Regions from separate parts of the Pseudoalteromonas undina genome, predicted to be linked through region 2. Evidence: predicted binding sites of a transcription regulator. Region 2 holds the regulator's gene; the other holds the start of a gene.

Region 1 (4,431 bases), on a different contig from region 2:
AATGATATTGCTAGTTTGCCTATCATAGCAGCTGAACGTGCCATGCAAGATAAGCAGAATAAATATTCTGAGCTTGGCGCATTAACTGGCGTACCTACATTTATCGTAAATGACAAATATAAAATCAATATTAATACAATCAAGAGCCAACAAGAACTTGATGAGTTAATTAGCTTTTTACTAAAACTATAATTTTTGGAGCACCATAATAATGATCAAATTAGTTAAAGCAGGGTTGCTTGCTGTATTACTCCCTTTAGCTGCAACCAGTTTTGCTGCCACTTACGAAGAGGGCGTACATTATGATGTCGTCTCTGATCGTGCAACTAGAAAGCCAGAAGTAAAAGAGTTTTTCTCTTTTTACTGCCCTGCATGTAATAACATGGAGCCACTGCTTGCTGAGATCAAACCTAAGCTAGACAAAAACGTAAAGTTCAAGAAAAGCCATGTGGATTTCGTGGGCGTTCGTGACCCAGAACATCAAACCATGATCAGCCAAGCACTAGCTACTGCTGAAGTACTACCGCAAAAAGATAAAATTATTTCAGCGATGTTTGACCACATTCACGCAAAGCGTGCTCGTTTTAATGAGCTTGCAGATGTAAAAGATGTATTTTTAGCGCAAGGTGTAGATGGCGACAAATTTGATAAATTATTTGAAAGCTTTTCGGTACGTACACTGAGCTCTAAAATGAAGCGCGACCAAGATTACTTTAAAGGAAAAGGGGCACTGCGTGGCGTTCCAACATTTATTGTTAATGGTAAATATAAGCTTAACTTAGGTGGCGAGTCAGGTATTTCATCGCCAGAAGATGTAAGCGCACTTATTAACTACTTAGCAAATAAATAAGTAGTTTAGTGAAATAAAAAAGCTCCGAAAGGAGCTTTTTTATTTGGAGAAGAAAATTCATTATGGAAAAAATTTTAATCTAAAGTTGTTTGTTAGGTTTGCCAGTTCGTTATGATGGTAAAGGCCAAACAATATTGCACCCTCAACTTAATTTGTGGCAAAAGCAAAATAGATTAATCGTATTTTGTCCTGAGATTGCTGGTGGTTTACTCGTGCCTAGAGCGCCCGCTGAGATAAAGCAAAATCGAGTTATTACAAATACTGCTGAGGATGTAACAAGTGCATTTGAAGCTGGCGCTAGTAAAGCATTAGCCCTTTGTAATAAGCATAATATTCGCTTTGCTTTACTAAAAGAGTCTAGTCCTTCGTGTGGCCGTAATACAATTTATGATGGAAGCCATAGTGGGGTGAAAGTAAAAGGCATGGGGCTGACCGCTAAGTTATTGGTAAAGAATCACGTTAAAGTATTTAGTGAAGAGCAAATACCAGCACTTATCAAGGCGCTGGTATTATAGTATTAGATTTTATTTTTTCTGTAAAAATACACCAGATTCAATATGGTGTGTGTAAGGGAACTGATCAAATATTGCAAAGCGCTTAACCTCATGGGTTTGCGTTAAGTGATCAAGATCACGCTCTAACGTATCTGGGTTACATGATATATAAATAATATTCTCATAGTTAGCCACTAAATCACACGTTAGGGTATCCATGCCAGCACGAGGTGGGTCGACTAGAATGGTTTGGCAGTTGTAACTACTAAGGTCAATACCATCTAAGCGAGAGAAAGTACGCTCGCCTTTCATTGCCTGAGTAAACTCTTCGCTCGACATGCGAATAATATCTAAGTTAGTTACTTTGTTTTGAGCAATATTATATTGCGCTGAATGCACAGACGATTTTGATATTTCTGTTGCCAGCACTTTATTAAATGAGCCCGCAAGTGCAATTGAAAAGTTTCCGTTACCACAATACAGCTCTAGTAAATCATTGTTTAGTGGTTTACATAGCTCTTGTGCCCACTCTAACATTTTAATATTCACCTTCGCATTAGGCTGAGTAAAGCTATTTTCTACCTGTTGATAGATTAGCTCTTGGCCATTTACCACTAAACGCTCAGTAACAAAGTCATCGCCTAATTTTTCTTTTTGCTTACGTGCACGGCCAATAAAGTCAATTTTGTACTGGCTACTTAGCTTTTCCTTTAAGGCATTAATCTCAGTTAACCAGTGTTCATCAAGTGGCTTGTGATAAAGCAAGCTCACTAAAATTTCACCGCTGAGGGTCGATAAATAATCTATTTGGAATAATTTACGACGCAGTACTTCGCAGCCTTTTAAGTTATCAATCATTACCTGCATAACTTCACCTACTAAAGGAGCTGCAGGATCAAAGGTATCGACACGTATTTTATCTTTCGTTTGTTGATCAAACATAATATGAAACAGATCGTCGCCATCGTGCCATACTCTAAATTCTGCACGTTGACGGTAGTTAATAGGCTCAGAGCTAAATACTTCTAACTGTTTTACACCGAAACGTTGAAACTGCTCTGTAATACGCTGCTCTTTTTCATTTAATTGTGCATCGTACTGCGTGGTATCTATATTTATAACTGCCATTAACGGTATAACCTTATCGTTGAGATCTGTTTATCGGCGCTATTGTAGGGAGCGAAGCGTATTTGTCTAGTTTTGATCAAATATAGTGAGCTTTTTTTAAGCATTTTACTACAGTATAGGCTTACTTGGCCGATAAAATAGTAAGTCTAAATAGGAGTCTTCTCATGAAAATAGGTAACTTTAGTTTTGTTCCAAACAGCAATGCCAATAAATACAATACTAAGCAAGCAATGCCACAGCCTAAAATAGACTCCCCACCAACTAGCTATCAGCAACGCGGAAAAGAATTGGCAGCGGCCGTATTGGGTGACAAAATGGCAAAAGAATTAGGCTTGCCGGTTGCTGAAGCGAAAAAAGACAAACCATTGTTTGATTTTAATGAAGTAGTCAAAAATGTTTTAGACTTTGTCACAAGCTCAGTAAAAAAAGCCAAAGCCAATGGTGCCGATGATGACAAGCTACAAGATATACTTAACCAGGCACGTAAAGGCGTGCAAACAGGTGTTGATGAAGCTGTAGATGAATTAAAAGGTATGGGCGTATTTAATCAAGAGCTTGAAGAGGGTATTGATAAATCAAAAGAGGGCATCTTTAATGGCCTTGATAAATTTGAGCAGAACTTATTTAATCCTCAGCCAGCAAGCGTAACGGTTAGTCAATCGCAGTATGTGAACCTTAGTAACAGCGCTGATTACACTTTTACCACCGCAGAAGGTGATGAGGTGAGTATTAGTTTTGCAGACGCTTACCAATCTCAGTCATCTAGTCGCTATCAGCAAACTGAAAGCTCACAAGCATTTAGTACGCAATTTTCTGAATCTCGCGAGTTGTCATTTTCTATGTCAGTAAATGGAGAGCTTAATGAAGACGAACAGCAAGCTATAAATGATTTAATGGCAGAGTTACAAGATGTAAGTAAAACCTTTTTCAGTGGTGACTTAGATAAAGCATTTGAACAAGCCCAAGAACTCAGCTTAGGAAATGAACAGCTGGTGGCATTTTCAATGGACTTACGTCAAAGCAAAACTGTGGCAGCTATTAAAGAGTATGAACAAATTAAGCCAACATCAGAAAAGGCCATTGCCGAAACCGTCGCGCCTTTTAATGATGATCTAAAATCGGCTTACTCTAAAGCGCAAGCACTAGGATTAGAAAGCCAGCTATCAGGTATCATTCAATGGCTAAATCAAGATCAACAAGAAATAGATAAACTGGTTGATTACACTAACACCATGTTTGAAAACTTAGATAAATTAAACACAGCTACTGCAAAACTAGACGCTGAGTAAAACTACTTTCTTTTATAAAAGCCTCATGGCAAACTGCCGTTCTAAGTAAAGAGTAGGAATGGTAGTTTGTCAGCGCACATCATGGTATTTGATTCAGGTATAGGTGGAACCACAGTACTTGAGCATATTCAGCAAAGCATTCCTCACGCTCAATATAGTTACTTCATGGATAATGCATTATTGCCTTATGGTGCACAGTCGCAGCAGACTATAATTAGTCGCTTATGTGGACTGATCCAATTTATCAAAAATGAGTCGCTCAATGTCGACTTAATTGTTATAGCCTGCAATACCGCCTCAACATCTGCATTAAGTGCGGTACGTCAAATAACAGATATTCCCATTGTAGGGGTTGTACCGGCGATTAAGCCCGCAGCACAAATAACACAATCAAAGCATATTGGATTATTGGCAACCCCTGCTACAGTAGCAAGTTCATATACGAATACACTGATTAAAGAGCATGCCTCACTTATAACTACAAGCTTATATAGTAGTGTTGAATTGGTCACCCTGGCAGAAACATTCTTTTTTACCCAACACCTAGATATAGAAAAGCTGCACGCTGAGTTAAACCGATTAAATATTAATAAAGATATCGATGTGCTGGTATTAGGCTGTACTCACTTTCCTATTCTTGCTAAACCAATTAGTGATTACTTTAAAGCAC
Region 2 (4,431 bases):
AGCTCTTCTGCTGTCGGTGGCTGCCCAAGTTTGTGAAGTACTGCAAGTAATTCTGGATCAGCAGGCTCTGGCTGGTCACGATTTTTAATCGTGGCAAACATTTCATTAATGGTGTCCAGTGCTTGTAAAATCACATCCATTAATTCAGAGTTAACTGTTCTTACACCTTGGCGCAGTAAATCAAACACATTTTCAGCACCATGACATGCATCAACAAGCTCTGTCATAGCCAAAAAGCCAGCGCCACCCTTTACAGTGTGGAAACCGCGAAATATTGCGTTTAGTAGCTCAGTATCATCTGGGTTGTTTTCCAGTTCTACTAACTGTTCAGATAAAAGCTCAAGGATTTCTCCGGCCTCTACTAAAAAGTCTTGTAAAATATCTTCATCGACTTCAAAGCTCATGCAGTACTCTCCTATTAGAAGCCCAAACTTGATAATAGATCATCAACTTCATCTTGATCAGATACAACATCATTACGCGTTTCTTTATCAATAATAGGCCCTTCGGGACCTGCTAGTGTTTGTGCAACAATGGGATCTTCTATTTTTTCTGGTTGTTCAGTTGGTTCAACCTCACCACCTTGCGCTGCAAATGCAGTTAACAGGTGAATTAAACTTTCTTCAACTTCACGGACAAGTTCAATAACACGGCGAATAACCTGACCGGTTAAATCTTGATAGTCTTGAGCCATCAGCACATTAGTCATCAGCATTTGTAACTCATCGGTTTTGTGATGAGAACTGCTCATAAACTTATCAATACTATGGCAAAGTGATTTAAACTCACCAAGCTCTATTTCGCGGTTCATTAAACGATCCCACGTTGGCTTGATATCAGCTATTTCGTCAGCGATTTCTTGTGCTAATGGTAAGCTTGCTTCAACCGCATCCATTGTCTTATTGGCTGCGTTTTCTGTCATTTCCATGACATAGTTAAGGCGTTTTTTTGCGTCAGGGATGGCATCAGTGGTAATGTCTGTTAAACGCGTGTCTAACTCGAAACTTTTTAAAGCTTCGTGCAGTTGACGCGTCAACTTACCCACCTCAGCAAATAACTGTGATTGCTCTTGTGAAGCTGTTTCTAAAATTAACTGATTCGCTTTATCTTGCTCACCATTTTCTAAAAAAACAACTAACTGGCGAGCTTGTTCTAAAGTAATCTGAGGCGCAGCAGGTGCTGACATAAGCCTCTCCCTCTCATTAACCTAAGCGTTCGAACACTTTTTCTAATTTAGTTTTCAATGTACCTGCAGTGAATGGTTTAACAATATAACCATTAACACCTGCTTGGGCCGCAGCAATTATTTGTTCTTTTTTAGCTTCTGCTGTAACCATTAAAACAGGAATATGCTTTAATTTTTCATCAGCTCGAATTGCCCTTAAAAGATCAATACCTTGCATGCCTGGCATATTCCAATCTGTTACAACAAAATCAAACGCTTGATTTTGCAACATAGGCAAAGCAGTTGACCCGTCATCTGCTTCTTGAACATTGGTAAAACCTAAATCGCGCAACAGGTTTTTAATAATACGTCTCATTGTTGAGAAATCATCAACAACAAGAATTTTAATGTTTTTATCCAAAACATCCTCCAGTGAGGCCTGAACCTTTATTTACTTACTTCTAGTTTATCCAGTCATTGATTTTTGCTTTAAGCTTAATCATCGCCTGACCATGTATCTGACTTACACGCGATTCACTTACATCGAGTATATGCCCAATTTCTTTTAAATTCATCTCATCGTTATAGTACAAAGAAAGCACCATTGCATCTTTTTCCGGTAACGACTTTATTGCACTGAGTAAAGACTCATTAAACCGTTCATTTTTAACATTATTGAACGGTTTGTCTAGTGCTAAATCTTGGCCATGAGGTGTAATCACATCGTCATCTATACCAAGGTCTTCAATACCTAACACTTTGCTTACATTTACATCGTTTAAAATATGATGGTACTCATTTAGCGAAATTTCAAGTTTTTCAGCAACTTCACTATCTTTAGGTTCACGGTTTAAACTGTTCTCAAGCGCAACAATAGTTTCTGCAACCAAACGGCTTTTTCTGTGAACTGAACGTGGAACCCAATCGCCTCGGCGCATTTCGTCTATCATCGCACCACGAATACGAATACCGGCAAAGGTTTCAAAGCTTGCGCCTTTGCTTGCATCAAAGTTTTTTGAAGCTTCAATTAAACCAATCATACCCGATTGAATTAAATCATCTAGCTGCACACTGGCCGGTAAACGAGCAATTAAATGGCACGCCACTTTTTTGACTAATGAGGCATGCTTTTCAACAATCATATTTAAATTTTGTGTTGACTGATATCCCATAGCTCTATTCACCGGTATTGTCATTGTTAGTTACTAACTAGTTTCTCAATGAAAAACTCTAAATGACCCGAGGCTTGACTAGGTGTTGGCCACTTAGCAATTTTTGTAGCCAGTGTTTTAAAAGCAATTGCAGCAGGCGACCCAGGAAAAACCTCAACAATTACTTTTTGGCGGCGCGTTGATTTGCGCATATTTTCATCATATGGAACCGTTGCAACCAACTCCATTGATATATCTAAAAATCGGTCGGTAACCTTTGAAAGTTTTGCAAACAATTCCTGCCCTTCGCGTAAACTACGCACCATATTGGCAACAATTTTAAATTTATAAACGCCGTGCTCACGGCTAAGTACTTTAATTAAAGCATAAGCATCGGTAATTGATGTAGGCTCATCACATACCACCACAACCACATCTTGCGCTGCGCGAGAAAAACTCAGCACCATATCGGAAATACCCGCAGCGGTATCAACAATTAAAATATCAAAGTCGGTGTTAAGTTCACTAAATGCACGAATAAGTCCAGCGTGCTCTGAGGGTGATAACTCAACCATACTTTGCGAACCCGATGTTGCAGGCACTATTTTTATGCCTGCGGGACCTTCGACTAAAATATCATCAAGTTCACATTCGCCCGATAAAACATGAGATAAATTACGCTCAACGCGCAGTCCAAGCATCACATCACAATTCGCTAATCCTAAATCAGCATCTAGTACAAGCACACGTTTGCCTTGTTGGCCTAACGCGATTGCCGTGTTAAGGGATACGTTCGTTTTACCCACTCCACCTTTGCCGCCGGTGACAGCGATAACTTTTACGCCGTTATTATTATTCTTGCTCATTTTGCGAAGGCCGCTTGCTTGATCTAAAACTGTGTTAATCATACATCTCTACTGTGCTCGACGCCACTGATTGGTGTCGTGATTGTTGTGCTTTTATTCTTTTTAAATACAATTGCTCAGCTTTTTTTACTAGTTTTTCGGCATTTGCCACTCTAATATCTTCTGGTACTCGCTGACCGTTAGTAAGATACCCTATTGGGAGACGATTTTGAATCGCAATACTAATAATCTCACCTAAACTCAATGACTCATCAAGTTTAGTAAAAATACATCCGCTTAGCTGTACTTTTTTAAAGTGCCTTACTGTTTCTTGTAATACATTAATTTGCGCCGTCGCACTTAATACTAAATAACTACGTATATCAACACGCTGATTACGCATCAAGGTGTTTAACTGCTCGGTTAAGCGTAAATCACGTTGACTCATTCCTGCTGTATCAATTAAGACTAGACGTTTATTTCGTAAATGGTATAAAACTTCTGCTAATTCATTTGCATCTTTGACTTGTTTAACGCCACAGCCAATAATTCGACCATAGGTTGCTAGCTGCTCATACGCACCAATACGGTAGGTATCAGTAGTAATAAGTGCAACTTTATCAGCACCATATTTTTGCGCACCTAATGCAGCTAATTTTGCAACTGTGGTGGTTTTACCTACCCCTGTTGGGCCTACTAGTGCATAAACACCACCTTGGCGAAGAATTTCGTTGTTAGTGGTTTGCATTTGATCTTCAACCATATTCAATAAGGCTTTCCAACCTTGTTGGCGAGATACATCGTCGGGTACAAAGCATGCCATTTGCTCAGCAACCTCTTTATCTATCCCCATACCCACTAAACGGTCAATCATGCATGCACGGGTTGGATCGCGACGTGCCATATCTTGTTGCATTAAACCTGACACTTGATGTTCTAGTAATTGACGAATTGCGTTCATTTCTTCGCGCATAGTACTTATATCACTCGACTCGTTTTGCATCGTTTGCTGACGAGGTGCACTCGGTGAGTCTAAATCGTCAAAACCACTGTCTAAATCATCAAAACCCAAGCTATCAGCTTGAGTACGAGGACGTGCAGATGCGCTTGATTCACGCTCAAACATATTTTTAGGTCGAGATTGCACAGATTCTTGTTCTTGATAATGACCAGAGGTATCAATGCCTGATTGTGAAAACATTGACGCAAGCTCTGCTGAACGAGGACGGGGAGATTGACGTTCTAATAAAGCTTGTAAACTATCAGCTAC

What was found. Region 2 encodes FliA, which starts transcription of late flagellar genes. Its sites were predicted from a motif close to CTAAAGNTNNNNNNNNNNNNGCCGATA; they were not measured.
Region 1: PUND_RS03575 (DUF5610 domain-containing protein) is a predicted target of FliA. The motif match lies at 2,581-2,607, and genes of this name have one in related genera.

The regions. Positions count from the first base shown of each region.
Region 1 covers NZ_AHCF03000002.1:631,933-636,363, forward strand. The annotation lists gene PUND_RS03555 (thiol:disulfide interchange protein DsbA/DsbL) at 1-192, shown strand, start outside; gene PUND_RS03560 (thiol:disulfide interchange protein DsbA/DsbL) at 212-850, shown strand; gene PUND_RS03565 (2-thiouracil desulfurase family protein) at 940-1,365, shown strand; gene trmA (tRNA (uridine(54)-C5)-methyltransferase TrmA) at 1,375-2,472, opposite strand; gene PUND_RS03575 (DUF5610 domain-containing protein) at 2,637-3,761, shown strand; gene murI (glutamate racemase) at 3,828-4,431, shown strand, end outside.
Region 2 covers NZ_AHCF03000003.1:548,321-552,751, reverse strand. The annotation lists gene PUND_RS06185 (chemotaxis protein CheA) at 1-404, opposite strand, end outside; gene PUND_RS06180 (protein phosphatase CheZ) at 419-1,186, opposite strand; gene cheY (chemotaxis response regulator CheY) at 1,203-1,586, opposite strand; gene PUND_RS06170 (RNA polymerase sigma factor FliA) at 1,627-2,337, opposite strand; gene PUND_RS06165 (MinD/ParA family ATP-binding protein) at 2,364-3,224, opposite strand; gene flhF (flagellar biosynthesis GTPase FlhF) at 3,217-4,431, opposite strand, start outside.